2 regions of the Shimia isoporae genome follow, and region 2 is predicted to be linked to the other one. Evidence: riboswitches for the same ligand, from Rfam matches in the RefSeq annotation. Region 2 holds a riboswitch; the other holds the start of a gene.
What was found. Region 2 has a riboswitch for thiamine pyrophosphate ahead of thiB (thiamine ABC transporter substrate binding subunit). Riboswitches for the same ligand answer to the same signal wherever they lie in the genome.
Positions count from the first base shown of each region.

Region 1: another riboswitch for thiamine pyrophosphate. It lies ahead of thiD (bifunctional hydroxymethylpyrimidine kinase/phosphomethylpyrimidine kinase); the one in region 2 lies ahead of thiB (thiamine ABC transporter substrate binding subunit).

Region 1 covers NZ_SMGR01000003.1:47,747-63,194, reverse strand. Annotated here, with positions in the region: gene BXY66_RS14625 (efflux RND transporter periplasmic adaptor subunit) at 1-185, shown strand, start outside; gene BXY66_RS14620 (efflux RND transporter permease subunit) at 191-3,310, shown strand; gene BXY66_RS14615 (enoyl ACP reductase FabMG family protein) at 3,378-4,691, opposite strand; gene BXY66_RS14610 (ABC transporter permease) at 4,870-5,607, opposite strand; gene BXY66_RS14605 (ABC transporter ATP-binding protein) at 5,604-6,332, opposite strand; gene BXY66_RS14600 (TenA family protein) at 6,329-7,006, opposite strand; gene BXY66_RS14595 (ABC transporter substrate-binding protein) at 7,003-7,938, opposite strand; gene BXY66_RS14590 (HesA/MoeB/ThiF family protein) at 7,958-8,923, opposite strand; gene BXY66_RS14585 (thiamine phosphate synthase) at 8,920-9,516, opposite strand; gene BXY66_RS14580 (thiazole synthase) at 9,513-10,283, opposite strand; gene thiS (sulfur carrier protein ThiS) at 10,286-10,480, opposite strand; gene BXY66_RS14570 (FAD-dependent oxidoreductase) at 10,464-11,438, opposite strand; gene thiD (bifunctional hydroxymethylpyrimidine kinase/phosphomethylpyrimidine kinase) at 11,435-12,238, opposite strand; TPP riboswitch at 12,303-12,408, opposite strand; gene BXY66_RS14560 (NADH:flavin oxidoreductase) at 12,578-13,687, shown strand; gene tal (transaldolase) at 13,879-14,823, shown strand; gene BXY66_RS14550 (hypothetical protein) at 15,108-15,448, shown strand, end outside.
Region 2 covers NZ_SMGR01000002.1:531,772-547,219, forward strand. Annotated here, with positions in the region: gene BXY66_RS14050 (DUF6505 family protein) at 1-437, shown strand, start outside; gene BXY66_RS14055 (ABC transporter substrate-binding protein) at 475-1,275, opposite strand; gene BXY66_RS14060 (ATP-binding cassette domain-containing protein) at 1,272-1,991, opposite strand; gene BXY66_RS14065 (ABC transporter permease) at 1,985-2,689, opposite strand; gene BXY66_RS14070 (TRAP transporter substrate-binding protein) at 3,026-4,069, shown strand; gene BXY66_RS14075 (DMT family transporter) at 4,130-5,053, opposite strand; gene BXY66_RS14080 (malonate--CoA ligase) at 5,173-6,684, shown strand; gene BXY66_RS14085 (cytochrome P450) at 6,716-7,879, shown strand; gene BXY66_RS14090 (HD domain-containing protein) at 7,876-8,529, opposite strand; gene aroC (chorismate synthase) at 8,529-9,635, opposite strand; TPP riboswitch at 9,786-9,890, shown strand; gene thiB (thiamine ABC transporter substrate binding subunit) at 9,926-10,924, shown strand; gene BXY66_RS14105 (thiamine/thiamine pyrophosphate ABC transporter permease ThiP) at 10,900-12,456, shown strand; gene thiQ (thiamine ABC transporter ATP-binding protein) at 12,443-13,144, shown strand; gene BXY66_RS14115 (branched-chain amino acid aminotransferase) at 13,232-14,101, opposite strand; gene BXY66_RS14120 (MarR family winged helix-turn-helix transcriptional regulator) at 14,270-14,767, shown strand; gene BXY66_RS14125 (response regulator) at 14,777-15,448, shown strand, end outside.

The DNA of each region.
Region 1 (15,448 bases), on a different contig from region 2:
AGCAAGGCCAATACGTGATGGTCGTAACAACGGACGGCATTGTGGAGCCGCGTTACGCTGAGTTTGGACCTCAGGTCGATGGCTGGTGGCTGGTCCGCTCTGGCCTCACCCCCGGTGAAATTATCGCAACAAGCAATTTGCAACGTATCGGCGCCGGCTCTCAGGTCGACCCCATTGAGGAATAGGGATTATGTACAAGTTTTTCACAGATCACCCCCGGTTCTCGGCCGTCATTTCCATTGTGGTAACTGTCGCGGGGTTGTTGGCAGCGGCGATCATGCCGGTTTCTCAGTACCCTGACATCGTACCCCCAAACGTGGTGGTTACGGCAACTTTTCCAGGGGCTAACGCGACAACAATGCAGGACACCGTTGGCGTTGTTCTGGAGCGCGAAATCAACGGCGTTGAGGACATGATTTACATGAAATCAACAGCGTCAAATGATGGAAGTTATCAGCTGGTGGTGACCTTTAAGGTTGGTGCAGACCCTGACAAAGCCCAGACCCTGACACAGAACCGGGTCAACAAGGCTTTGCCAAAACTGCCAGAAGACGTTCGGCGACAGGGGATTTCCGTTGAGAAGGAAAGCCCGACAATTCTGCAAGTTGTGACTGTGACATCTGAAGCCGATCACGAAGAACTGTTTCTGGCGAATTACGCGAGCCTCAATGTGGTCGATGCTCTGCTGCGCGTACCAGGTGTCGGCAAGGCAGAAATTATGAACATTCAGGATTATGCCGCGCGTATTTGGCTTGATCCGATTGCGATGCATGCCAACGATGTTGTGGCACAAGACGTGATTGCGGCAGTGAGTGAACAGAACTTTGTTGCAGCGGCAGGCTCAATCGGTGCGGCGCCGTCGCCCGACCAAGACTTTACCTATACGCTTCAGACAAAGGGCCGAATGGCCAATGCGGACGAGTTCTCTGAAATTGTTCTGCGCGCTGAGCCCAACGGTAAAATCCTTATGTTGTCAGATGTGGCGCGGTTCGAGCTTGGCGCCGAGTTCGCGGGCTCTGTCGGTAAGGTGAACGGGCAGGCCGCGGCTGTGCTGGCGATCTATCAGCAACCGGGGGCAAATGCTCTGGATGTGGCCGAGGGTGTTCGCCATGCAATGGCGACTGTTTCTCAGAGTTTCCCAGCAGGATTGCAATATGACGTGCCGTATGACGCCACCACCTTTGTCGAGGTGAGCATACACGAAGTCATCATCACGCTCTTTATTGCGGTCGCTCTTGTCACCGCCGTCACCTATGTCTTTTTGCAAAACCTTCGTGCGACATTGATCCCGTTGGCGACAATTCCGCCGTCCTTGGTCGGGACCTTCGGAGTTATGTTGGCTTTGGGATATTCGATCAATCTTATCAGCCTGTTGGCCATGATTTTGGCGATCGGTGTTGTGGTCGATGCAGCCATCATCGTGTTGGAGGACGTGGAGCGTGTCTTGGCAGAGAAGGCGGTAGACGTGCGCACAGCAACCCTTGAGGCGATGCAGAACGTTGGTAGCCCCTTGATTGCGGGAGCCGCCGTCCTTCTAGCGGTCTTTGGGCCGGTGTCCCTGATGCCGGGCATGGTGGGAATCATCTATGCTCAGTTCGGCGTTGTTTTGTCTATGGCGGTTCTGATTTCCACTATCGTGGCCGTGACCTTGGTGCCAGCGCTGTGTGTGCTGCTTCTGGATGCGGAGCACAAACAGCCGCCACTTTTTCTGCGCAAGTTCAACGACATGCTGAACTGGATCACCAGGGGTTACGTCAACTTGTCCGATTGCCTGTCCCGTAGACTGCCGCTTGCCTTGGTGCTCTACGCAGGCCTCATCGGCGGGGTTTACGGGCTGGCGACAAACATGCCCACCGGCTTCGTGCCGTCGGAAGATCAAGGGTCGTTCTTTGTTGAAGTCCAGCTACCTGACGCCGCGGCGGTCGGTCGGACATCAGAGGTTGTCGATGCAATGGCTGCGGAGGTACGGGCGATAGACGGTGTCCGTGACGTGATCACTCTGGCTGGTGGCTCCTTGCTCGAGGGCGCAACCGTTCCTTCGGCAGGCATCATGATCGTTGCGTTGGAGCACTGGGACCAAAGGGAAGCAAGCCAGCGCGAAATATTCATCGAGACGGCTGCTGTACTGGAGACCTTCGATGAAGCGCTGGTTCTGCCTTTCGAGAGTCCGACCATACCTGGCATGGGCAACTCGGCAGGGTTCGAATTTGTCCTGCAGGACACGCAAGGTCGTTCACCTGTTCAAATGGCGGAGGCTTTAGATGTGGTATTGGCAGAAATCAATGCGGCGCCGGAGTTGGCCTATGGGTTCAGCACATTCCGTGCGGAAGTCCCGCAAAAGTTCGTGGATCTTGACCGTGTTAAATCCAAAATGGCGGGTGTGCGTGTGGATGACGTGTTCACGACCATGCAGGCGCAACTGGGTGGCTACTTTGTCAACGACATAACGATGTTCGGAAAACGTGTGCCTGTCATGGTGCAGGCGGACGCCGAGTATCGCAACGATGATGGGGACCTGCGCAACACCTATGTGCGTGCCCAAACCGGAGAGGTGGTGCCAATTTCTTCCCTTGTTGACCTGAAGGATGTGACAGGGCCGCAAACATTGACCAGTTACAACCTTTATGGGTCTGTTGTGATCAGTGGCGAGCCTGCGGAAGGGTTTTCATCTGGTGACGCGATCGAAGCGATGGAACGGATTGCTTCGACGGCACTTGGAAACGGCTTCAGCTTCGAGTGGACCGGACAGACTTACCAAGAGACTGAGGCCGGCTCCACAGCAGGAATTGCCTTTGCGCTCGCAATGCTCTTTGCCTTCCTCATTATGGCGGCACAATACGAAAGCTGGGCTGCTCCTCTCGCAATCCTGCTGGTTGTTCCAACCGCGTTGCTGGGCACCTTCCTGCACACGTGGGCCGCTGGTGGCGACATTAGCCTTTACACACAGATTGGTCTGGTGCTGATGATCGGCATGGCAGCACGCAATGCGATCCTGATTGTGGATGTTGCCAAGAAGCGTGTGGATGCGGGAGAAGACTTGGTTCTCGCAGCCAAGACAGCGGCGCAGCAGCGTTTCCGGCCTCTTTTGATGACGGCTTTGGCCGTTGTGCTGGGAGCCACGCCTCTCGTGCTCGCAGGCGGTGCTGGCGCAGGTGCGCTCGCGGCGCTTGGTCAAGCGGTCTTCGGCGGTATGGTGACTGCCGTTCTGATCGGGGCCGTTTTCACAGCGCCACTCTACGTGCTGATTATGCGCCTACGTGGTTTGCTAAAACGGTCTTCGGATCCAGATCCGTTGACTGCCCACACCTGAAGTTCAGGTCATACAAAAAAGGCCCGCTAATTTTCAGCGGGCCTTTTTTTTGTCAGAACCGATGTGGTCAGTTGGTTGCGATCAGTTGCTGTGCGACCAGATCGTGGTCCAGCCAAAGCACCGGGCCTTCCGGCTGGCTGGCGGAGCCAAAGATCAACTGGCCGGTGGCGTTCACAACATGATGGCTCAGAACGTCGCTGACGAGCGCCTTGCGGTCGTTGTGCAGTGCCACGATGTCTTGCGATGTACCCACGGTCATCTCGACCTGATCCGCAGAATTCGCCATTGGCCATTCTGCGAAGTTATAGAAAGGCTGCATCGCGTCGGATTGCTGGTACTCACCAACCGTTTGAAGGATGGACTCAAGCGTCACATCGTCCTTTAGAAGTGCCTGACATTCCTGCCAAACAGCATCGGCCCACGCGCCGCCGCCTTCTTTCCGGAAGGCTTCAAGAAGCGGAACCAAAGACAGCTCGATGCCCGCAAAAACGTCAGAGGAATTGGTCCGGATTTCCGGGCAGTTGAACACTGTGGCCTTGATCCCCTTGTCCCATGCCGACTGCGCAAAACCTTCGAGGCGCATTTTTGCGTAGCCCTGAGTGTAGCTGGTGTAGGTCTGCCAACGGTAATTGCCGCCAATTAGAATACGCGTGCCATGATAGCCATATGCGGTGTAGCGGATTTGCCCGCCTCCAGCCTCGACATGGGTCCGCAAATCCGCAGATTGGTCAAGCAGATGACCAAAACTGTTGGCGGTTACCTCGTCAAAGTTCTGAAGAATGAGTTTACCCAGATCACTGTCCAGAAGCGCTTGGCTGGACAGGTGTCGAGCACCGCGGCCTTTGTAAATGCGGTTGGCAATGGCCATGAATGCCTTGGCGCGCGGTATGCCTCCGGCCATTGTGTGCGCAACAAACACGTTGCGGCCAGCCGGTATCATTCCCTGCAGTTCTGCCAGAACCTGATCCAGCGCGGTTTTGAAGCGTGTCGTGCCAATGTTGCGGCAGTTGTCCACGGCGGCCCAATCGAGTTTGTAGTCCTGCCAGTTCTCGAGGGTCATGTCCTTGAGCATGTCAGTCGGAGTTGCGCCGCCCTCCGGTGCATCCATGTCAAAGCCAGCCATGAGCGGAATGTTAATGATACGACCGCCGAGGTTGGTTTCGGCTTCTGCAAGTTCTTCATCAGTCAGGGCACGCAGGGACCCATCATCCTGCCGTCTGCCGACGGTGATGCCAATCACCTCCATGCCCGCCGCCTTGGCGGAGTCAATCAAACCGGTGGCATAGCCACGACCGAACAGTTCACCGAACAAGACAAAAATGTCGCCTTGGCCGAAGAGTGTGTTTTGGGGACGAGAGGTGAGTGGGATCGAAGTTTGCATTTTGGCCTTCCGGTTGCGCCGCGCCCGTTCTGGGCTGCATCTGCCGTAGTCTGGCTGTTAAATTTTTGCCTCTCCTATTTCAATCGGCGCTCAAGTCCAAGAAACTTTCGCCTTTTGAGGCGGATGAATCGCCGGAAATGCACAATTTGACCCTGAAATCGGGTCTTTGGCGGGTTTTCTATTGGGAGTCGTGCTTGCCAAGGTTGCGTGTGGCAAATCGGATCGCGAGATGTAGCAGCACCGAAAAAAGTCCGAGCGTCAGCATAGCCGCGAACATCAAGTCGGTCTTTGCGCGGCCGTTGGCCAGTAGCATCAGATATCCGAGCCCCTTCGAAGCACCGACCCACTCACCGATCACGGCGCCAATTGGCGCGTAAACGGCAGCGAGGCGAATTCCGGATGCCAGCGACGGCAAGGCGGCCGGAATTCGGATGTGCAAGAGGACGCGCCGCGGGTTGGCTTGCATGGTTGTGGCAAGATCCAAGTAACCTTGTGGCGTTCGCATGAGGCCGTCGAAGAAGGCAGATGTTACAGGGAAGTAGATGATCAATACGGCCATGGCGACTTTGGACCAAAGGCCGAAGCCAAGCCAAAGTGTCAGGATTGGTGCGAGGGCAAAAACAGGCAGCGCTTGAGTAAAGACAAGAAGGGGCTGCACCAAAACCCGCGCCGCGCGGGATGTGGCGAGCTGGATTGCGGTGACAATGCCAAGCGCTGTGCCAATCGCGAGGCCGATCATCACCTCCATTGCAGTTACCAAGGTGTGTTCTGCGATCACTAAGCGGTTTTGCCACCACGTTTCTGCAACTTGCACCGGACCGGGAAGAATGAACTTTGGCAGGCCGGTGAGGGAGACAATTGCTTGCCAGAGGGTAACTGCAAAGATGATTGCGGCGAATGCCGGTAGAGCTTTCACGAAAGATCCTCCCGGAGATGGCGCAGCAGTGCGGCCTGACACGTGAGTGTCTCTTGGTCATCAATAGGCCGTGGGACGGGCGCTTCTGGGGGGGCGAAAAACGAGAGACCAGCAGGTGTCATGACAACAATTTTATGTCCGAGTCGGGAAGCTTCGGTAGGATCGTGCGTCACCATCAGGACGGTTTTGCCGGAAAGGGTTTCAACCGCGAGATCCTGCATCGCGGCGCGGGTCTGAGCGTCGAGTGCGGAGAAGGGCTCGTCCAGCAGGATCACTGGTTTGTCTTCCATCAAGGTGCGGGCAAGAGCCACACGTTGGCGTTGGCCACCGGACAGCTCCGAAGGTTTTTTGTCAGCGTGTTTGGCCAAACCGACGCGCTCGAGTATCCGTTCCAAACGGTCGGTGTCCGGCGTTCCGCCACGCAAACGGGTACCCAACAAAGTGTTTTGCGCAACAGTCGCCCAAGGTAGCAAAAGGTCACTTTGCGCCATGTAAGCGACTCGAGGTGCGACAAGAAAATTGTCAGAGGCACTGATCTGGCCTTTGAAGTCTGCCGCGGTGGGCAGGTCGCACATCAGTCTGAGCAATGTGGATTTGCCGACGCCGGATCCACCAAGCAGGCATGTCCATTCCCCGGCATTCAAAGTCAGGGAAAGGGGAGCGAAGAGCGGCGCGTTCTGAAGCGTTGCGCCGCCCTCGATCTTGACTGCTGGTGCCTTGTTCAAGGTGTAAGGCCCATTTGCCAGAAACCGACCTCAAGCTCGGTGGCTTGACGGAAGGTGTCGCAAAGCCGGCGCCATCGTGGGGAGGTTTCATAGGAAACACCCAACCGCCGGATCAGCGCCTCTTCGAGCAGCTTGCCTACGGCCTTGCAGCTGTCCTGGTAGCCATCGCTGGAATATGTCGCGATCCAATCACCATATTCTTCGGATGTCTTTTCCGCCGCCAAACGCAAGCCGATTTCACCATATCCCATGACGCAAGGCGCAAGTGCAGCCAGCAGATCAAGCAAATCTCCGCTGTATCCGGCTTCGAGGACAAAGCGGGTGTAAGCGAGGTTTTCGGCGCGTTCATTGGTTGAAAAAAGTTGATCTTGCGAGATGCCAGCGTCTTCGCAAACACCGACGTGCAACTGCATTTCTTCCGCCACGAGTGCGTTGACGGTGCCGACGGCGCCAAGCATTTCTTCGTGGGTTTCTGACTTAACAATTGCCAACGCCCATGCGCGGGAGAAATGGATGAGGAACACATAGTCTTGGCGCAGATAGTGTAGAAAGGCCTCTTTTGGCAGTGAGCCGTCTTTCATGCTTTCGACAAAGGCATGACGGGTGTAGTCCCGCCATGCTTCTGGTGCCTTCTCGCGCATCAGCGAGAAGGCGCGGCCGTAGGTATCGCTCATTTGGCAGTCACGTCGATGGTGATTTCGTCAACCGGGTTCAGGCTGTTGATCATGCCGCTGTCGAGCAGGAACTGTTCAAAACGTGCATAGCGCCCCGCGTCAAAGCCTGCCGGTCGCAAGGCGAAGCGGGGCAGTGTATCGACCCATGCACGTGCGTTCAGTTCGTCTTGCAGTTCGGTCGAGGTGGCTGCAAATATTTCCCAGCTTTTTTGGGGGTTGTTGACGATGTATTGGGTCGCTTTTTCTGTCGCCGCAAGAAAGCGTTCCACCTTATCGGTGTCCATGCGGTCCGGGTTGGCCACATAAATCAACTCGTCGTAAGACGGCACACCTTCTTCTTCTATGTAAAAGCAGCGGCCAGCAACGCCTTCGATGTCCATCTGGTTGAGTTCAAAGTTGCGGAAGGCGCCGATAACGGCGTCTACCTGGCCGGACATCAGCGACGGAGAAAGCGAGAAATTGACATTGATCATCTCGATGTCGTCGGTGCTGACGCCGTGATTGCCGAGAACAGCGTCCAAGACTGCCTCTTCTACGCCGGCGACGGAAAAGCCGATTTTCTTGTTCCTTAGATCAGCCGGAGATTTGATCGGGCCGTCTTCGAGAACGAGAAGACAGTTGAGAGGTGTGGCGACGAGAGTGCCAACGCGCTTGAGCGGCAGGCCCTCATGGATCTGCAAGTGCAGTTGTGGCTGGTAGGAAACAGCGAGATCGGCCTGGCCGGCGGCGACAAGACGCGGCGGCGCGGAGGGGTCGGCTGGCGGTACAATCTCAACTTCGAGACCCTGGTCGGCAAAGTAGCCGTTTTCCTGCGCAATGATGATCGGCCCGTGGTCGGGATTGATGAACCAGTCCAGCAGAACGGTCATTTTGTCTGCTGCAGCCGCGGGCGCGGCGGCCAGCATCGCCAAGGCCGTGATGAGATATTTCATGAGGTTTCCTTCCTGTTCGTCATGATGCTGAGGCCGCGACGAGCACGATCTCGTCAGGCCAAATAGATTGAATGTTTTCGGCTGTGCGCCAGGCGCGCAGACCGGTTTGGCAGCAGAGCGCGAGACGCTGATTTTTGGGTGTCAGGTTCTTAGCAAGGTCCTGCGGTAGAATTCGGAGGGCCTTGGGGTGCGCAGGTTTTGGCGCTTCCTCGACAGATCGCAGGTCGATTATGGTGTCTGTCGCCGTCAGTGCGGCGGCTGAAACGAACCGAAACGCAGTGGCCGGTTCTGACGCATCATCAAACCGAAAACTGCTGGCGCGCATTGTGCGTGCGTCCAGCTGAAAGAGATGCCCCAAAGGCGAGGGTTCCAGCTGAAGAATAGTGTTTAGTGCCATCTGCGCCTGCATTGCGCCGATCACGCCGACAACGGGTCCAAGAACGCCTGCGGTCGCGCAATTCGCAGCGCTTTCCGGAGCCTCGGGGAAAACTGCCCGCAGCGAAGGGGCTTTGGCGCAAAATCCTCCAACGTAGCCACCAAATGCCAGAACGGACGCACTTATCAGGGGGATTTGGGCTTCCAGGCAGAGATCGCTAAGCAGATAACTGACTGCGTAATTGTCGGCACAGTCAAGGACGAGATCGACCTCGGCCAATAATCCGAGAGCGTTGTCGGGAGTTAGTCGCGTGCTCAGTGCATGCACCGTTATTCCACTGTTGCGTTCCATGAGGCGCGCGGCCGCAGTTTCCGCCTTGAGTCGACCGCAATCACGCTCGCCAAACAGCGTCTGGCGATGGAGGTTGGATAGATCGATGAAGTCACCGTCGATGATCGTTATCTGACCAATTCCGGCTGTAGCAAGTAGAGGCAGAACTGGTGCAGCCAGTCCTCCGGCCCCGACGACCAGAATTTTGGCAGCCGAAAGTTTTGCCTGCCCTGTCTCGCCGACTTCGGGAAGGATCGTCTGTCTGGCGTAGCGGTTCATCGTGTGGCGTCAATCCATTGTTCGACGCGCCTCTCCGGGTCAGCGTTCAGAGTGATATCGGTAACGACAGAAATGATGTCGGCACCGGCGGCAAATACACCCTCAGCCCGTTCGACGGACATGCCCCCGATGCCCACAAGTGGGATTTTCCCGACGCGGGCTTTCCATTCAGTCAGTCGCGGAAGCCCTTGCTCATGCCATTTCATTTTTTTGAGGATGGTCGGATACACGGGGCCAAGCGCGATATAGTCCGGCGCAACGGCGAGTGCGCGGTCCAGTTCCGCGTCATCATGTGTGGACACCCCGAGTTTCAATCCGGCCCTGCGGATGGCGGAGAGATCGGCTTCTTCAAGATCTTCTTGTCCCAGATGAACCCACTCGCATCCTGCGTCGATGGCTGCCTGCCAATAATCGTTAATCACCAGAGTGGCACCGTGTTGTCGGCAGAGGTCTTGGGATAGGGCAATTTGCTCTGCCACGATGCTATCCGGCTGATCTTTGATCCGCAGCTGCACCAGTTTCACGCCCAGAGGAAGCACGCGCGTAAGCCAGCGGCTATGGTCAAAGATGGGGTAGAAACGGTGTAAGGTCATGATAGGAAAGCCTTTCCAATGACGGGTGTGGAGGGCTCGGCCATGTCTCGGGCCTCTATCGGGTCGGCCTGATGTGCGAGTTGCCCAGCCTCGATTGCTGCCATCATTGCGCGGGCCATCGCGACCGGGTCGCCTGCTCGCGCAACGGCAGTGTTGAGCAAAACAGCATCGTATCCGAGTTCCATCGCCTGTGCCGCGTGGCTCGGCAGGCCAATACCTGCATCGACCACGAGTGGGACGTCAGGAAATTCTGCGCGCATTGCACGCAGGGCGTATTTGTTGGAGAGGCCGCGACCAGAGCCGATGGGCGCTCCCCATGGCATGAGAACTTCGCAGCCAGCTTTAAGCAGGCGTTCGCCGACAATGAGATCTTCTGTCGTGTATGGAAACACCTGGAAGCCGTCGTCAGCGAGGATGCGAGCGGTCTCCACGAGTTGGAAAACATCCGGTTGCAGGCTGTCGGTGTGACCTATGAGCTCAAGCTTGATCCAGTTGGTGCCAAATACCTCGCGCGCCATCCGGGCTGTTGTCACGGCCTCTTTGACGGTATGACATCCAGCGGTATTTGGTAGAATTTGAACGCCGAGGGCCTGAATCATTTGCCAAAACGCTTGCCCTGTTCCTCCCGCGCCTTCGCGCCGGAGCGAGACAGTTGCGACAGCGGCGCCTGATGCGGCAAACGCCTCTTTCAAGATCGCCGGACTGGGATATTGGGCTGTGCCCAACATGAGAGGGTTGGTAAGATCGGTGCCGTAGAAAGAGCGCATATTCAGCCTCCCTGCATCGGCGCGACGACTTCGATACGGTCGCCATCATGGAGATCCGTTTTGCAGCGCGCGGCAGCTGGCACGAAGTCCTCATTAATAGCTGTGGCCACGCGCCCGGAGTATCCGCACTCAGCGAGTAAGACATCCAGTGTTTTTGCCGTGGTTTCACGGGGCGTGCCGTTAAGCAAAATCTTCATCCACCATCTCCGAGGATTGATTGTCGAGCGCCAAGTCGGCGACGCCTCGCGCCAAAGCGGGAGCGAGCAAGTAACCGTGGCGAAAAAGTCCGTTGGCATAGATGGTTGATTCATGCCTGCGGATACGGGGCAGGTTGTCGGGAAACGCAGGTCGCAGATCGACGCCAATCTCGAGCACTTCTGCTTCTCCGAAAGCCGGATTGAGCGCATAGGCTGCACTCAGCAATTCAAGCATTGAGCGGGCGGTGATCCGGTTGCTGTCTTCGCTTTCGATCATGGTCGCGCCGAGCATGAAAGTGTCGGCACCCCGCGGTACGACGTAGATGGGGATGCGGGGGTGCAAAAGACGTACCGGGCGATTCAGGGTCACGTCGGGCGCGCGCACTACCAACATTTCTCCCTTGACCCCTCTCAGGTCCGGCAGTGCGTCTCGAGCCGAAAGACCACGGCAATCAATCGCGTTTTCCAAGCGCTTGGGCGCTTGCGTCCGATGGAAAATGACACCTTTGGAGAGAAGAGAAATATACAGGTCTTGCAGCGCGAGTCTTGGATCGAGATGCGCCTCCTGATCAAAGAACAGTCCTTGCGAGAATGCGTGTAAATCGGGCTCAAGATCCATGATTTGCAGACCGACTTCCACAAACCCTTCGGTGCGACGAGCAAAGCGGCGCAGATCCGGAAGGTCGCGCCGGCTGGCAACAACCAGAGTGCCCTGACGTGACACGCGGGTTTTTGAAGCCCACCACTCGATAGCTTCTTGTCCTAGACGAAGAACCGCTTCCTCGGCGTTTTCGTATTCACACCATGGAGCCAACATACCACCGGCCCACCATGAGCAGCCATGCGGGCCCGGCGGCCCAGCGGGGTCGTACACCTGCACTTTGCAACCGCGCGCGACCAGTTCTGTCGCAACCGCAAGACCCGCGACGCCCGCTCCTATGACGGAAAATTCGGTCACGTGGCCCAAACCTGATGGAAGTGGTGGACAGGACCGTGGCCACTACCGACAGTCAGTGCGTCGGCGGCGGCGATGGCCCCTTGAAGGTAGGTGTGTGCTTCGGCGACGGCTTCCTGCATTAAAAGTCCCTTCGCAAGGCCCGCCGCAATGGACGAAGACAAAGTACAACCTGTTCCATGTGTGTTTCGCGTGTCTTGACGCGGCGCGGTGAACTCCGCGGAGACTGTCCCGTTCTCAAGCAAAATGTCATGGCACAGGTCGCCTTTGGCATGTCCGCCTTTCATCAGGACAGATTGTGCCCCCAGCTTGCACAGGGCTTGACCCTGAGACGTCATCGTTTCGGTATTCTCGGCCGAGGGGCGACCCAGAAGAACGCCCGCTTCCGGCAAGTTGGGCGTCACCAGAGTTGCTCGGGGCAGTAAAACACTGCGCAGGGTGTCAACAGCCTCTGTGGCCAGCAAGGCATCACCCGACTTTGCAATCATGACGGGATCAAGTACGACTGGGCCTGCGTAGTCTTTGATAGCCATCCCAACGGTGTCGATGATCTGTGGCGTTGCCAGCATTCCGATCTTGATTGCGCTGACATCAAGGTCCGAGAGCACGGCATCGATCTGCGCTCTCACCATGTCCAGCGGTACGCCGTGAACAGCGGTGACGGCTTGGGTGTTTTGTGCGGTCACTGCGGTAATGACACTGGCACCAAAGACGCCAAGCGCAGACATCGCTTTGATATCTGCCTGTATTCCGGCTCCGCCCCCGCTGTCGGATCCTGCGATGGTCAGCGCGATAGACGTCATGCGTTGCTCCTTTCAGATGGGCAACGACAACGGGGAAGACGTCAGTTCTCAGAAAACACACGGGGTGCGCATCTTGACCGTTCCCTCCGCCGGTATTGCCCGGATCAGGTTCGATGGGTTGATGCGTGAACACCTCTCAGCCTCGGATTGAGGCACCCCAACGGTTCATGTGCCGCGTAACAAGGTGTTAACCCTCTGTCAAACACTTGCGACGTCGGGTCAGAAATCAGTTGAATCGGGGGGAAGCGATTGCGCTGGTGCCCAACGGTGGTCAAGTGTGAGGCAAATAAGGGCGATCGTGCACAGTCGCGTTGCCCGCGGAGACAAGGAAGAGACAAAATGAGCCGTCAGGAAATTCTGTTCACCCCGGTTGATCTGGGAAAGCTACAGGTCAAGAATCGTGTGGCGATGGCGCCAATGACCCGGATGTATTCTCCGGGCAACGTGCCAAACTCCAAAAACATCGCCTATTACAAAGCGCGAGCTGAGGGTGGTGTCGGGCTGATTATCACTGAAGGCACATTTGTCGGTCACAAGGCGGCCATTGCGTATCCGAATGTACCCGCGTTTTCGGGTGATGACTCTTTGGCCGGGTGGAAGAAAGTTGTGGACGCGGTGCATGAAGCGGGCGGAAAAATCGCGCCTCAGCTCTGGCACGTGGGTGGCGTTCGTCGTCCGGGCGTTGAGCCTGGCGGCGCAGAGCCAGGTCACAGCCCAAGCGGTATGGCGAAACCGGGCAAGGTGACCGGACACGCGATGGAGCAAGCGGACATTGACGAAGTCATCGCTGCATTTGCCAAAGCGGCAGCAGATGCCAAAAAGATCGGTTTTGATGCGATCGAGCTGCACGGCGCCCATGGGTATTTGATTGACCAGTTCTTCTGGGATGGCACCAACGTGCGTGAGGACGAGTACGGCGGCGATCTGGCAGGGCGTTCGAGATTTGCGCTGGAATTGGTGAAAGCTGTTCGGGCCGCGGTCGGCGAAGACTTCCCAATCATCTTCCGTTTTTCACAATGGAAACAACAGGACTACTCTGCACGTTTGTGCGAGACGCCGGAGGAGTTGGAGGGATTTCTCAAGCCACTTGCCGAAGCGGGTGTCGATATTTTCCATTGCTCCACACGTCGTTTCTGGGAGCCGGAATTTGAAGGCAGCGATTTGAATCTTGCGGGCTGGGCGCGGAAATTGACCGGCAAGCCGACAATCACGGTGGGTAGCGTTGGGCTCAATCAGGATTTTCTGCCGGAAGACGGTTTTGTCGAGTTCAATGAGGCAGAGCCGGCGAGCCTTGATAACCTGATCGAGCGTTTTGAAAAGGACGAATTCGATATGGTAGCCGTAGGGAGGGCGCTGATCGCGAACCCAGATTGGGCCAATCAGGTACAAGCGGGCAAGTTCGATGATCTTGCGGCATATGAGAAAGACATGCTGCAGAAACTCGTTTGAATCGCCGCGTAATATTTCAAGAAAGGCCGCGCCATGAGCGCGGCCTTTTCTTTTGTGAAGCTGTTCCCGTACGGCGATACCACTTCGTGGCCTTTGGGTGTTGTTTGTAAGGGGCAAAGCGGACTACAAGGCGATGACCCCATCATATGATTGAGTTGCGCCAACGGCGCGACGGGAAAAGGAGAACAAACGTGGCAAGCGTTTTGGATCAGTTGAGAGAGATGACCGTGGTTGTCGCCGATACCGGCGAGGTCGAGGCGGTCAAGAAATATCAGCCGGTGGATTGCACCACCAACCCGTCGTTGGTTCTGGCCGCGCTTAAAGACGCCGGCTCGGAAGAGCTGGTGGCTGCCGAAATCGAAAAAGGTCGCGCGGCGGGCTGGACTGCGGAGCAGGTGGCAGATGCGTTGACTGTTGCGGTTGGTGCGCGCCTCACGTCGCTGGTTCCGGGTCGAGTGTCTACTGAGGTGGATGCATGTCTGTCGTTTGATACCGGCGCATCTGTAAAACGTGCCCAGGCAATTGTGGCGGACTACGCAGAGCGTGGTATCGGTAAAGACCGTATCTTGATCAAGCTGGCCTCGACCTGGGAGGGTATTCGCGCAGCGGAAATCCTTCAAGATCAAGGGATTGATTGTAACCTGACGCTGCTCTTCTCGATGGCGCAAGCTGTGGCCTGTGCCGATGCAAATGCTTTCCTGATCTCGCCGTTCGTTGGCCGGATCACGGACTGGTACAAAGCAGCTGAAGGCGTTGAAGGGTATGCGCCTGACGAAGACCCCGGCGTGAAGTCTGTGCGCGGCATCTACGACTACTACAAGTCCAACGGCATCAAAACGGTGGTGATGGGCGCGTCCTTCCGGAATGCCGGCCAAATCAAGGCGTTGGCGGGGTGTGACAACCTGACGATTGCACCTGCGCTTCTTGAAGAAATGGGCAACGAGGAGGCCGAGCTTCCGCGTGTCCTGTCGCCGGAGAATGCCAGTGGTATTGCCCCTGTCAAAATGGATGAGGCGACGTTCCGCTGGGAGCTGAATCAAGATGCGATGGCGACCGAGAAACTGGCCGAAGGCATCCGCAAATTTGATATCGATCACAAGAAACTGATCGCAATGGTCGCCGAGCGTTTGCAGTAAGCTGCAAAACGTCTGCAAAACGTCGGTTTAACATCGGTGCGGGTTTGTAGCAGCACTGGACAGAAAATGGGGCAATCGCGGGAATGCGCGGTTGCCTTTCTTTTTTGCCGCGAGCGGACAGAGCGCTGCCTTGAAGGCAATTCCTTTGTCGACACGCCACAGACGTGTTAATCAGGAGGTGCATTACTATTGGTTGATCTTTGGTGTCCGGGAATTCTGGCGTGCCGCAGGATCAGCCATTCTTTTCGACCCATTCATTTCTGACCAAGCGATAGGATGCCAGCATGATTGCCAAGCCACGTTTCCGACTATTCAGCTGTGCGGCGATAGGCGCAGCGATCCTCACTTCAAATGCCACTGCTCAGGACGGACGGCCTGGCTATCAGCCAATACCGGACGGATACGGGTATTTTGAGGATACGTCAGCGTTGCAAGATGCGGTATCCGAAAACGATCGGACCTTTGTTCGTGAACATGGTTGGAAACTTTGGGCGGGGATCATGCAACCGCTGGAGGCGGGGAACGCCAATTCGTGGCCAGTGTGGTTCAGTTGGCCGACGGGGTCTCAGGCCTTTCCACAGGACATGGCACCACCCGAAGCGTTGCATCCTTCCATCCGAAAGTC
Region 2 (15,448 bases):
GCATCTTCTTTAATCCGGCTCGCACCGGTGAATGGGCGATCAGCGGAGGTTTCGAATTTTCGAACTGGGGTGAAGGCGACCTGACGGGAAAATCTCGTCAGGCCTTCGCAAACGGCTGGCTCGGTATCGAAACTTTTGGACGCGTCACTTTCGTGGCTGTCACCTCGATTGAACAAGCAGAACTGGACACCTTGGAACAGGCCTTGGCGCAGCACTTTGTTGCTTTATATGGAGCGCCTTCACTCGAGGCTGCCTTGCCGGTCGCAAAAGACGAACTGCGCCACATGATGGAATTGTGTGACGAACATGACCCCAACACGCTTTTGACCGTCAGCAGAGAGCTGACTGACACAGGAGTGAAAGAGCAATTTCGTTCGATAAAGCCGGCCGAGGCCGAACTGGAACAGTTTGCCATTCACTCTGTTCCGGATGAATGACGACCGCCAGTTCAGTCTCTAACTCAGCCTAAACATCCTATTCCGCGTTAAACGTAAAAAGCTGTTCCCCGTTTAACTGATACCCGTTGATCAGCTCTTTTGAGCGATCACTCACCAGCCAGGTCTCAAGCTTCGTCGCCAGCTCGGCCGCAACATGCCCGTGCTTCTCTGCGCTCACAGGCAAATAGGCATACTGGTTGAACAGCTCCGGATCGCCGGCGAACAGCAGCGCCAGATCACCCTTGTTGCCAAACTTCAACCAACTCGCTCGGTCCGACATGATGTAGGCATTCATACCGGACGCGGTATTGAGAGCCGCCCCCATGCCTGCGCCTACTTCGTGATACCAACCAGAGCTCCGATCCCGAACGCCAGTGGCGTCCCAAAGCGACAACTCTTTCTTGTGCGTTCCGCTGTCGTCTCCGCGGCTGACAAACGCCGTTTCCGAGTCAGCAACAGCTGCCAACGCATCAGGAGCGGTTTCGGCAGCGGCCACTGCGGCTGGATCATCGGACGGGCCGATCAGCACAAAATCATTGTACATGATTTCGGTTCGATGGGTTCCATAGCCGCCTCGTACAAAAGCTTCTTCGGCCTTTTGAGAATGCACCAGAATCGCATCAACGTCACCGGCCTCACCAAGCCGGATCGCTTGCCCCGTGCCGACCACCAATAGCTGCACATCCAAACCAAGATCGGCCTTGATTTCGGGCAATAGAACATCTGCAAGACCAGAGTTGTGAAAAGATGTGGTCACGGCCATTTTCATGGTGTCCGCCGTCGCCGTTCCACCGGACACAACCAAAGTTGCGGCCATCACGACTGCTCTTAATGTCATTCGACAATATCTCCTTCAATGAATGCGCGCGCTTCCGGAGTTTTCGGGTTTTCAAAAAATGTCGCGGCAGGCGCCGCTTCGTGGATAAGGCCATGGTGCACAAACCAGACATCATCTGCCAGCCGTCTCGCCTGACCAAGGTCGTGTGTGGCCATGACAACCCGCGTGCCTTCTTCACGAGTGGCAAGCAGCAGCTCTTCGAACTCGCGCGTTGCGCGCCCGTCCAGATTGGCACAGGGCTCGTCCAGAAAAACAATCTGCGGGTCGCGGATCAGGGCCCGTGCGAGGGCCATTTTTTGGCGCTCGCCGCCAGACAGGACATGTGCGGGTTTACTGCCGCTGTCACTCAGACCGACGCGTTCCAGCCAATCTGCCGCCTTAGACCGAGCCGCTTCCCGACCGACACCGTGCACGATCAGGGGGTAGGCCACATTGTCCAGTGTCGTGCGCCGCATCAGAATTGGTGTCTGGAACACAAAGGCCTGCTCTGCACGCGCCTCGGGTTGCGGTACCTGCCACTTCAACGTGCCTTTCGAAATGCGCTCCATTCCATGAAAGAGCCGAAGCAGCGTTGTCTTGCCTGCACCGTTGGGTCCCATGACAATCGTCAGTCCGTCCGTCTCTAATTCTGCGGAAATCGGTCCGACAAGTACTTTGCCCCGGCGTCGCACCACAGCCTCACTTACACGAAGCGGAAGGATAGGCGTTTTCACCATCGGCCACTCCTTTCTGTCCGCGACAGGCTGTGAATGATCAGGTTCACCGCCACGGCCAGTCCAATCAGGACAAAGCCCAGCGCAAGCGCCAGAGCAAAATTGCCCTTGCCAGTCTCCAGCGAAATCGCCGTTGTCAGCACACGCGTTGCATGGTCGATATTGCCGCCCACGATCATGATGGCTCCCACCTCGCCGATCCCGCGTCCGAAGCCGGCCAGAGAGGCCGTCAGCAGCGCCCTGCGCCCGTCCCAGAGCAAAGTACAGATCCGTTGCCATCGCGATGTGTTCAGCGAAATCAGAAGGTCATGGTACTCAGCCCAGAGGTCACGGATCGCCTGATGTGAAATCGACGCTATCAGTGGCGTGAGAATAATCACCTGCGCGATGATCATCGCCGTTGGCGTAAACAACAAGCCAAAGACACCAAACGGTCCCGACCGGCTCAACAGGATATAGACGATCAGCCCGACCACCACAGGAGGCAGTCCCATAAGCGCGTTGAGTGTGGCGATCACAAACCGACGGAACCGGAACCGCCGCACCGCAAGCCAGCATCCCAGAGGCAGCCCGATCAGCGAGGAAATCAGCACAGCTGTCAGCGTCACTCGCAGCGACCGCAACGAGATCTCGATCAGATCGGCATCTAAAGTGAGGATGAGTTGCCCCGCCTTGAGCAACCCTTCGACAATCTCGTTCATTCTGTGCCGGTTTTCCCCGTCCCTGTGTCTGTCCGCCCGCGCTCTCCCCGACGCAAATGGCGTTTTGACCTTGATTGTTACATTTTGCTGGTTTGACAAGGGAGGGAACCATGAATTCGCGACCTTGCCAATGCGGAGGGACAAACAGACCAGAATTGCACTCGCTGTCCGAACGGACAGAGACATTCTGTCCAACGCTGCCCTGAACAGTTGCCAGTCAGCTGCAATTTGGGGTTACATGCAAAAAATAGCATTTCACGATTTTCAGGTTTGCATCCGGAGGGCCACCCGGCGTTCACGCCCCGCCCTCGTCTGTCTGTGTAAAGGGAGGACCACATGACGACACGAAGAACCATTTTGAACCTTATCGGGGGCGTCGCTGCGCTGGCGATGACCGCGGGCGCTGCCGCAGCGCAAGAAGTCACTCTACGACTGCACCAGTTCCTGCCACCACAGGCAAATGTACCGAAACATATTCTCGACCCCTGGGCCGACAGCGTTGAAGAGGCCTCCGAAGGCCGCATCAAAATCGAACGCTACGGCGCAATGTCTCTGGGTGGTGCACCGCCCGCCCTGATGGATCAGGCCAAAGACGGCGTGGTCGATCTGGTTTGGACTGTGGTCGGCTACACGCCGGGCAGGTTCCCGTCGACCGAAGTTTTTGAACTTCCCTTCATGGTCGAGGACGCCCGCGCGGGGTCCTACGCCTACTGGAAGATGTTCGAATCCCACATGGCCGACACCGAGTTCAAGGACCTCAAAATCTTTGGCGCATGGGTCCACGGTCCGGGCATGTTCCACACAAACAAACCCGTCGCCAAGCCTGCCGACCTTCAGGGTATGAAAATCCGCGGCGGATCCCGTCTTGTGAACGAGCTTCTCAAAGCAACCGGCGCCTCACCTGTCGGTATGCCAGTGCCGGCCGTGCCAGAGGCTCTGTCCAAGGGCGTAATCGACGGCACCACAATTCCATGGGAAGTCACCGCAGCCCTCAAAGTGCCGGAGCTGGTGGAAAACCACACGGAGTTCGAAGGCACTGCGCTTTACACGCTGACATTTGTACTCGCGATGAACAAAGCCAAGTGGGACAGCCTGCCGGCAGATTTGCAGTCGGTCATGGATAGCCAATCCGGCCTCGATTTCTCGGTCTTCGCCGGAGGCACCATGCAAGACTACGACGCGCCGGCCCGCAAACTGGCCGCGGATCGTGGCAACAACATATTCACAGTGTCCGAGGCAGACGCGGCAGAATGGGCAACCGTCGTAGATCCGATCTACGCCAGCTGGATTGCCGATATGGAGAAGCGGGGAATCGACGGTCAGGCACGGATCGACGAGGCCAAAAAGCTCATGGAAGAGTATAAGAAAAACAATATGTAAGCTCACTTTCCGCTTACGGATTCCGGCCGTCTCCCTCGGGGCGGCCGGTCTCTTTTTGTCTTAACCCTGTGGTGTCACGTTTGGTCGTGCCTTGCCACGCTTGAGACCAAGTTGGCGTTCCCGCCAGATAATCATGACCCCCGCGAGGATCACGATCGACGCGCCCACCAGCATGGCCGCTGTCGGGATCTCGTCAAACCAGACATAACCAATCAAAAGTGCAAATAGCATCGATGCATAATCGAACGGGGCCACGACACTGGCCGGCGCAAACCTGTAGCAAGACGTGAGCATGATCTGCGCTACCCCACCAATCAGCCCGGCTGTCACCAGCATTGCGATCACGTCCAGTCCCGGCACGACCCAGCCAAACGGCAATGTCAGCAGCGACAGGCAGGTCGCCGTAAGAGAGAAATAAAACACGATTGCCGATGTCTGATCCGTCTGCACCAACTGGCGAATGTGGATTTGAGCCAATGCGCGAAACACGGCCGAACCCAAAACCAGCATGACGCCCAGCGTAGCCACTGTTGCTTCAGGAGAGTCCTCGAAAATCGTCAACCGCGGCCAAAGGACAATGACCACCCCAACAAGCCCCACACCGACCGCCGTCAAACGAAATGCACGAACCTCTTCTCCAAGGAACATTGCCGCGAAAATGACAGTCAAAAGGGGCGCGGTAAATCCAATCGCTGTGACTTCCGGCAAAGGCAACATACCAAGCGCGGCGAAGTTCATCGCCATCGCCGACGTGCCAATCAACCCGCGCCAGACATGGCCCATCTTGTTTTGCGCCTTGAGACCCGATTGCAACTCGCCGCGTTGCGCTAGCCAGACCAAAATCACGATCATCGCAAAGAAAGACCGAAAGAACACCGCCTGGCCTGGCGGGACACTGTCTGCCGTTGCTTTGATCAAGGCTGCCATAACTGAAAACAGCGCAATCGCCGTGACCTTGAGCGCGATACCGCGAACCGGGTTCATCTCCACCTGCCTCTCGTGATTGCCGCGACTGTGCAACCCGACGCGCAGAATAACAACCCGCCGCTATTGATCTTTTAAGGACAAACCGAAACAGTCCAGCGACCAGTTCCGGAGGCCTCATGTACGACACAAACCATCTGCTAAATGCCCTGCGTACCGCGTCTCTGGGTCGTGAAGATGACGTTTTCGCCAGCCTGCCGGATAGGCTCGATGTCACTTTTGGTGATCTGTTTGCAGGCGCGGAAAAGATTGCGGCCGCCTTGGTCGCACTGGGTGTCACGCCCGGTGATCGGGTGGCTGTGCAGGTGGAGAAAACCATTGAAGCGATCCAGCTTTACCTCGGCACGGTAATGGCAGGAGGCGTGTTTCTTCCTCTCAACACAGCTTACACGACGCCCGAAATCGCCTTTTTCCTAGGCGATGCTGAACCGCGCGTTGTGATTTGTGATCCTACCCGCGAAAACGAAACCCGCAGCATTGCCGGCAACGCATCGGTCCTGACGCTCGACGCCGCAGGTGTCGGCTCACTGACCGAAGCCGCCAAAGTTCACGCCAGCTTTACGCCAGTCGCACGCAATGCCGACGACCTCGCCGCGATTTTGTACACCTCAGGCACAACCGGTCGCTCAAAGGGTGCTATGCTGAGTCACGGCAATCTCGCGTCCAATTCGATGGTGCTTCGTGATTGCTGGCGGTTTTCGCCGGACGACGTCCTGATCCATGCCTTGCCGATTTTTCACACCCACGGCCTGTTTGTTGCCACGAATGTCGCACTTCTCGCGGGCGCAGCTGTAGTGTTTCTGCCGAAATTCGACACCGACGCCATCATCGAAGCGATGCCAAATGCGACATCCCTCATGGGAGTGCCCACCTTTTACACCCGCCTGCTCGACGATCCGAGACTCAGTCGGGAACTGGCGTCCAACATGCGTCTGTTTGTGTCCGGGTCCGCGCCATTGCTGGTCGACACGCATGAGGCATGGGAAGAACGCACAGGACATCGCATTCTGGAACGCTATGGCATGAGCGAAACCAATATGAACACCTCAAACCCTTATGAAGGGGAGCGGCGCGCTGGCACCGTCGGCTTCCCGCTTCCAGGTGTTGAGACACGCATCAGGCAGGACGGAGTGGAGGTTGAACAAGGCGACATCGGTGTGCTCGAAGTGCGCGGTCCAAATGTCTTCAAAGGATACTGGCAGATGCCGGAAAAAACGGCCGAAGAACTTCTTCCAGACGGCTGGTTCATCACGGGCGACATGGCGCGCGAAGATGCAGACGGCTACATCACCATCGTTGGTCGCTCCAAAGATCTGGTGATTTCGGGGGGCTTCAATGTCTACCCGAAAGAAGTCGAAGGTCTGATTGATGACCTTGCAGGAGTAAAGGAAAGCGCCGTTATCGGCGTTCCGCACCATGACTTCGGAGAAGCTGTCGTGGCCGTTGTCGTACGCGCTGACCCGTCTTTGACCAAAGCCGATGTTACCGACCCGCTCGCAGACAGGTTGGCAAAATTCAAACAACCCAAAGAAGTGATTTTTCTTCCCGAACTGCCGCGCAACACCATGGGCAAAGTCCAGAAGAAAGCGCTGCGCGAAGACTATGCAAAGCTGTTTGCAGGGCTAAGCTGAGAAGACCGCAACAGCAACGCCTTCGCCACTCATGTCCAACGCACCCGTTTTCGAGATCGACCCCAAGGCTTTTTGGTCCGATCCCTATCCGGATCTAGCCAAAATGCGTGCAACGGCGCCGATTGCCTTCGTCCCGCAACTGGGCGCCACGCTAATCACACGGCGCAACGACATTTTCGAGAACGAAAAGAAAATCGACGTCTTTTCCTCCGACCAGCCCAACGGATTGATGACTGTTCTGATGGGTCAGAACATGATGCGCAAAGACGGCGCTGCACACCAAGCCGAACGCCGCGCCATCTTTCCGACCGTATCACCCAAGACAGTGCAAAATGTCTGGAAATCAAAGTTTGAAGCCGCGACCTCCGATATTCTGAGCCGCCTTCATCCTCGAGGTACCGCAGATGTCGTCGCCGACATTGCCCGCCCGATTTCCGGTGAAGCACTCAAGGCGATGACAGGGCTGACAAATATGACTTGGCAAGAGATGGACCGCGTTTCCCAGGGAATGATCGACGGCTGTGCCAACTACGCAGGCGACCCGCAAGTCGAAGCGCGCTGCCATGACTGCACTGCTTCGATAGACGCCCATATCTCGGCCCGCAAAGCGGCATTGATCAACGCGCCGGACCATTCTCTGCTTTCTGTCATGATGCAGGCGGGACTCACCGACCATCAGATCAGCGCCAACGTCAAACTCGCCATTTCCGGCGGCCAAAATGAACCCCGCGACGCAATCGCTGGTGCAGTTTGGGCGCTACTGACCCATGACGACCAACTGGCGGCCATCAGAAACGGCGGCGCGACATGGCTCGCCGCCTTCGAGGAATATGCCCGTTGGATGTCTCCTATTGGAATGTCCCCGCGTCGGGTCGCGAAAAGTCACAATGCCAACGGTGTAGCGTTCCAACCCGAAGATCGCGTTTTCCTGATGTTTTCCAGCGGCAACCGCGACTCCGAGTGTTTTGCCAACCCTGACGCCTTTGACATTTTTCAGGACGTGAGCAAAGCCATAAGCTTTGGCGCTGGGCCTCACTTTTGTGCGGGTGCATGGGCATCCAAATGTCTGATCGCCGAGGTTGCCCTGCCCATGATATTCGAACACTTCAAAGGACTGGAACTGGCCGGCGACGCGCCATTTGGCGGTTGGGCCTTCCGCGGGCCGCTACAAGTCCCCGTTCGTTGGCAGGTCTAGCGCCAACTGTCTGGCAAGGAGGTTCCAATCTCTGAAGCCAGATTTTCCGCGAACACACGCATTTCAGCGACCCGATTGGTTGCAATTGCGCGTCCGGTCTTGGTGGTCATTCCTTCGGGCAGACGAAACAGTTTCATCGGCCAATGATCCAGAGCCCATGCGCGATCGTCCAGACTCCGGTAAACCGCGAAAGGATCCTGCGGATCATAAAGCGCCAGCTTCAATGATCCCGCGACAGCAAAGGTTCGCCCAATGCCAATCGCACCAATAGCGTCAAGCCGATCTGCGTCTCTTAAGATACGGGCCTCCAGCGTTTCAGGCTCCAATCCTGCCGAAAAGCTATGTGTCGCGATCGCGTGTTGCGCTCCGGCGACCTCCGGATCCGCAAATCCGAGATTTGTCAGGATAGGACCCGCCTGCTCCGCGGCCCGTCGAGACGCCTGGTTCCGATGCGGATCGTCTTTCGGCAAGTTCACCAGATCGTGCAGATAGGCCGCGCCCAACAATATGCGCAAATCAGGCGCATGTTCACCCTCGGCGATATCCTGACAGTTTGACCAAACCCGGTCCAAATGCGCCAGATCGTGCGCCGCATCAGTTTCCATCTGCTCTGAGACAGCCTTCCGCAACGCCGCGCGCAACGCTTCCATCAGCCGATTTGGCCTTGGTTCTCTCCGACCTGCCCACGATGTAGCAGCAAATGATCAAGGATCACACAAGCCATCATCGCTTCGCCGACCGGCACAGCACGAATCCCCACACATGGGTCGTGACGCCCCTTGGTAATTACCTCTGTCGGCGACCCATCGATCCGGATGGACTTGCGCGGAGTCAGAATCGAGCTTGTCGGCTTTACAGCAAATCGCACAACCACATCCTGTCCTGTTGAAATGCCCCCCAGGATACCGCCTGCGTGATTGGAACTGAACTCCGGCTGACCGTCAGCGCCCAGGTAAATCTCGTCAGCGTTTTCCGACCCCTTCAGAGCCGCGGCGGCCATGCCTTCACCAACTTCGACCCCCTTAACAGCGTTGATGGACATCATCGCCGCCGCCAGATCAGTGTCTAACTTGGCATAAATCGGCGCGCCGATGCCTGCTGGCACGCCACGCGCCACAACTTCGATGATCGCACCGACGCTGTCATGTTCCTTGCGCAAAGCCTGTAGGTAATCTTCCCATTCTTGCGCCACCTGAGCGCCCTGCGGGATCCAGAAATCATTCTGTTCGATCGCGTCCCAGTCAAAGGCGCCCCGATCAATTTCCAGCGACCCCATTTGAGTCATGTACCCTTTTATTTCTAGTCCGGGCACAAGGGCCTTTATCGCTTCGCGGGCAATGCCACCAGCCGCAACCCGCGCCGCGGTTTCGCGCGCAGAGCTACGCCCACCTCCGCGATAGTCACGATTGCCGTATTTCAGGTGATACGTCAGGTCGGCATGACCGGGCCTAAATGTCTGGCTGATCTCGCCATAATCCCGGCTGCGCTGATCCGTGTTCTCGATCATCAGCTGAATAGAGGTACCGGTGGTTTTGCCGTCAAACACGCCGGACAGGATTTTCACCGCGTCCGGTTCATTGCGCTGGGTGGTGTTCTTGTTCTGACCGGGGCGGCGTTTGTCCAGCCAATGCTGCAACATCGCCTCGTCCACCGGCACACCGGGCGGGCAGCCGTCAACGGTCGCGCCCAGCGCGGGCCCATGGCTCTCACCCCAGGTGGTGACCCGAAACATATGTCCAAAGCTGTTCATCGACATTGCACGACCTTTCAAACCGTTCTGCCGCGCAGCAATAAACGGATTACGCCGCTTGGGAAAGGCTCGAAGAACAAAAGCCCCTGTGCTGTGGCCAAGTCCTCCCTACCCTCGGAATCCAGCTTGCGAAAGCTGTCGGTCGCCACTACGGTCGCGCCCACCTCGGGGTGTCTGCAAACGCAGGCTGAGATGCACGAATGCGAACCCGTTGAACCTGAACCGGTTAAGACCGGCGGAGGGAAGGCCGACATGACGTCCTCGCTCACTCCGCCCGTCGCAATTTGGAGGATGCCATGAAGTATCTGAGTTTTGCCGCGGGACTGTTTGCTGCCACTGCTGCTGTGGCCGAGACACCCGTTCTCACAGTCTACACCTATGACAGTTTTGTTTCTGACTGGGGCCCGGGCCCTGCTGTCAAAGCCGCTTTCGAAGAAACCTGCGGATGCGAGCTCAATCTCGTTGGCGCAGGCGACGGCGCCGCGCTCCTTGCCCGTGTCAAACTGGAAGGCGCACGTTCTGTTGCCGACGTTGTTCTCGGACTGGACACAAACTTAACGGCCGCCGCCGCCGAAAGCGGCCTGTTTGCCGAACACGGTCAAACAGTCACAGTCGACGTCCCCAATCCGTTTGGCGAGCCGGGCACATGGACCGATCCGAATTTCCTGCCGTTTGACTGGGGGTATTTCGCCTTTGTGTATGACAACACCAAACTCGACACCGCTCCTGCTTCTTTCGACGAACTGGCCGCATCCGATCTGAAAATCGTGATCCAAGATCCGCGCAGTTCGACGCCGGGGTTGGGTCTGCTTCTCTGGGTCAAGGAACAGTACGGTGCCGACGCCCCGAAAATGTGGGAAGCGCTTTCGGACAATATCCTGACCGTCACCAAAGGCTGGTCCGAGGCCTACGGTCTCTTCCTTGAAGGTGAGGCGGACATGGTGCTGTCCTACACCACCTCTCCTGCCTATCACATCGTGGCAGAGGAGGATCAAAGCAAATCCGCGGCGGCCTTTGACAGCCACTACATGCAGATCGAAGTCGCAGGAAAACTTGCCAACAGTGATCAGCCGGACCTGGCGGATCAATTCCTTGCCTTCATGGTCAGCGATGCCTTCCAGTCGATCATTCCAACCACCAACTGGATGTATCCGGCTGTGACCCCGGCGGCGGGAGTACCCGACGCCTTCGCAGCACCCATCGCACCGGAGCAAGCTCGACTGCTCGCACCGGCTGATGTGCCCGCAATCCGCGACGAAGCACTGGCCGAATGGCAAGCGGCCCTGTCGCAATAAAACGCGCCCTTCCGGGCTGGATCGCGGCGGCCTGCGTCGCCGCGATTGTGCTTGGCACCCTGCTTGCAGTCGCGCTTCGCGCCGAGTCGGGCCGCGGTCTCGGACCCGCTGAGTGGGCCGCAATTCGATTCACGGTTTTTCAGGCGATCTTGTCCGCCGTGTTCTCGGTGATGCTGGCCGTGCCTGTCGCCCGCGCCCTCGCAAGGCGGCGCTTCAAGGGGAGAGGCTTCCTGATCTCGCTGCTCGGCGCGCCCTTCATTTTGCCAGTCATTGTCGCGGTCATGGGCCTTCTCGCCGTTTTTGGCCGAAGCGGCCTGCTCAATGAAACCCTGAGGATGCTGGGCCTCACCGAAGTGTCCATCTACGGCTTGCACGGCGTCGTGCTGGCCCATGTGTTCTTCAACCTCCCTCTTGCCACCCGCCTCATTCTGCAGGGTTGGCAGGACATCCCCTCAGAACGCTTTCGACTGGCTGCGCAGCTCGGCTTCGCCAGCAGAGACGTCTTTCGGACACTCGAAGCCCCGATGCTTCTGCGCACCCTTCCGGGCGCAGCAGCCATCATCTTCGCCATTTGCCTCAGCAGTTTTGCTGTGGCGCTGACCTTGGGTGGCGGCCCCCGCGCGACCACCGTTGAACTCGCGATCTATCAGGCCTTCCGCTTCGATTTTGATCTTGGCCGAGCCGCTCTTCTGTCCTGCGTCCAGATTGCGCTTGTCGGCGCGGCTGCCCTTGCGGCCCTCAAGCTCTCCAGCCGCGATGGATTTGGTTCTGGGCTGGACCGTCCGGTGCAGCGCTGGGACGCGCAAGGCCCGTGGCCACGCGCCCTTGACGCTGCAATCATCTCATTGGCCGCACTCTTCCTCATTCTTCCAATCGCGCTCGTTATCTTGAAGGGCGCGCCGGCGCTTGCCGATTTGCCAACCTCCGTATGGACCGCGGCCTTGACTTCGGTTCTGATTGCGCTGTCCTCTACCGTGCTGATGCTTGCGCTTTCTCTGCCCGTCGCAATTGCCGCCGGCACCCAAAACGCCCGCCTCGAGGCTGTTGGTCTTTTGGGCATCGCCGCAAGCCCACTGGTCATCGGCACCGGCCTCTTTGTCATCATCAACCCGATTGCCGACCCCTTTGCCCTTGCCTTGCCGGTTACAGCGACCGTGAATGCCATCATGGCGATGCCTTTCACTCTGCGCATCATGGTGCCCACGGTGCGCGACACCCATGCCAGCTATCACCGCCTTTCAATGTCGCTAAACCTCTCCGGCCTATCTTGGCTGCGCCTCGTCCTGATCCCGCGCCTGCGCCCGAACCTCGGGTTTGCCTGCGGCCTCACTGCAGCAATGTCCATGGGAGACCTCGGCGTGATCGCGCTCTTCGCCGACCCGCAAACCGCAACATTGCCGCTTCAAATGTACCGCCTCATGGGAGCATATCGGATGGAACTTGCCTCAGGTGCCGCCGTGCTTTTACTAGCCATGTCTTTTGGCATCTTCTGGCTTTTTGACAAAGGAGGCCGCGCCCATGCTGACGCTTGACGCCCTCACGCTGACCCAAGACAGTTTTCACCTTACAGCCGATTTCACAATCAAATCCGGCACCCGCACAGCGGTCATCGGCCCGTCCGGCGCAGGCAAATCCACGCTGCTTGCAGCAATTTCCGGCTTTCTGAGCCCGACACGGGGATCCATCCGCTGGTACGACACAGACCTGACCCGAACAGCGCCGGGCGAGCGGCCAATCGCGATGCTCTTTCAGGACAACAACCTGTTTCCGCATCTGACGGTCGCACAGAACGTCGGTCTGGGTCTGCGTCCCAACCTGCGCCTGAATTCGGAGGAACAATCTACTGTCACCGCCGCCCTCGCCCGCGTCGGCCTCGACAGCATGCAGTCCCGGAAACCCGCGCAACTGTCCGGAGGACAACAAAGCCGCGTCGCCCTCGCCCGTGTGCTGGTGCAATCCCGTCCCCTGATACTGCTCGACGAGCCCTTCGCCGCCCTTGGTCCGGCCCTCAAGTCCGAAATGCTGGACCTGGTATCCGAACTGCAGACCGAAACCAGCGCCACGCTCCTGATGGTCAGCCACGATCCGTCCGATGCCCGCCGGATCGCCGGGCAAACCGTTCTCGTGGCGGATCGCGTTGCCCATGCCCCACAGGAAACGTCGGCCTTACTCGACGATCCCCCCGCAGCGCTGAAATCCTATTTGGGCGAAAGCTTCTGACTGGGTCCAAATACCCGAAACACGACGGGGCCCCGAAAGGCCCCGTCTCAAACTGCGCGCGTCCAAGACGCGCTCATTTTCAAAAAATCACTGTCGCACGAGATCTTCGTAAGCTTGCGAAATTTCGCGCGCGAGGTCACCAACCTCAAAGGTATAGTCACCGATCTGACCAACCGGGGTCACCTCTGCGGCGGTGCCGGTCAGCCAGCACTGTTCGAAATCCGCCAACTCTTCAGGCATGATGTGGCGCTCGATCACGTTGACACCGCGCTCCTTGAGCATCTCGATGACGGTTTGGCGGGTGATACCGTTCAAAAAGCAATCCGGCGTCGGCGTGTGCACCTCTCCGTCTTTCACGAAGAAGATGTTTGCTCCGGTCGCTTCCGCGACATAGCCCCGATAGTCCATGAAAAGGGCGTCCGAACAGCCCTTTGCCTCTGCCTTATGTTTGGAGATCGTGCAGATCATATACAGACCGGCCGCCTTGGCATGTACCGGGATGGTTTCCGGGCTCGGGCGTTTCCACTCGGCAATGTCCAGCTTTGCACCCTGCATTTTCGCGTCCCCGTAATAGGCGCCCCAAGGCCAGATCGCGATCGCGACCCTGACAGGGTTGGCAGCGGATGCGACACCCATATCTTCGCCGGACCCACGCCACACAACGACGCGCACATAGGCATCCTGCAAGCCGGATTTCTTCAACGTCTCCTGTTTGGCCGCTTCCAGTTCGTCCAGCGATATGGGCATCGGCATGTCAAGCGCCTCGGCGCTCTTGAACAGGCGTTCGTTGTGCTCGCGGCTTTTGAAAATCTTACCGTTGTAGGCGCGCTCGCCTTCAAAGACGGAGCTTGCGTAGTGCAGAGCATGAGAAAGCACATGCACCTTGGCCTCGCGCCAATCAACAAACTCGCCATCCATCCAGATGACACCGTCACGATCGTCATATGCACCAGCCATGGTCGCTCCTTTCGACGTCTAAAATTTTCATTTGTTGCGTCAATTACGTCCGGTTCGGACATAAAGTTGCGCAAAACCTGCGATTCGCTACCAGTTTGGCCTTGGAGTGTCAACAAAGCTGACGTATTGTGACGAACCAAGAGGCAATTTGTGAATTCCGGAGGCCATATGGGCGAAGGCATCAGGAGCGACAGCCTGCTCTATCTGACTGATGAGCAGCTTAGGCAGGGGATCGAGGCAATGTATTTTGCCTATAGGGGCTTCACTGCAGATCCGGACAGAATCCTTGAAAGCATGGCTTATGGCCGTGCACATCACCGCGCGATTCACTTCATCAACCGCGCGCCAGGCACCACTGTCACAAACCTGCTGGCCATTCTCGGAGTCACAAAGCAGTCGCTGAACCGTGTCCTGCGCACCCTGATCGAGGACGGTCTGGTCGAAAGCCGCGTTGGGACTTCCGACCGCCGCGAACGCAACCTTTATCTCACCGAAGAAGGAATCGCGCTGGAGCACCGGCTGTCCGACGCCCAGCGCGCCCGCATGCGCTCCGCCTTTCGAGACGCAGGCCCCGAAGCCGTCTCAGGTTTTCGTCAGGTGTTGGAGTCGATGATGGACGGCGAGCTGCGCCGGCAGTACAAAACATTACGCGAAAACGGCCAATAAGAACGACGCATGAACGACGTAGACCCACATCTCCTGATCGTTGACGACGACGAGCGTATCCGCAGCCTGCTGCGCAAGTTCCTCATGCGCAACGGCTTCCTTGTGACTGCCGCTCGCGATGCAGCCCATGCCCGACGCATCCTTTCCGGACTGGATTTTGACCTCATAGTTCTGGACGTGATGATGCCGGGAGAGGATGGCACATCCCTGACCCGCCACATTCGGGAAACCTCCGACACGCCGGTTATGCTCCTCACAGCCAAAGGTGAAACCGAAGACCGCATCCGCGGGCTTGAGGCCGGCGCCGACGACTACCTCGCCAAGCCGTTTGAGCCCAAAGAACTGCTTCTGCGCATCAACGCCATTTTGCGTCGCATGCCGGAACCCGAAGGCGATCAGGCCGTCCCGAAAGTTCTGCACCTTGGCTCTATCCGCTATGATATCGACCGTGGTGAGATGTGGCAGGGCGAAGAACCCCTGCGCCTGACAGCCACCGAAAGCCAACTGATGCGCATCTTCTCGAAAACACCCGGCGAACCGGTGACCCGTACGAAACTGGTCGAGGAACTGGGCCGCGACAAAGGTCAGGCACAGGAACGCGCCGTCGACGTGCAAATCACGCGTCTGCGCCGCAAAATCGAAGAAGATCCGAAACAGCCACGGTATCTGCAAACCGTGCGT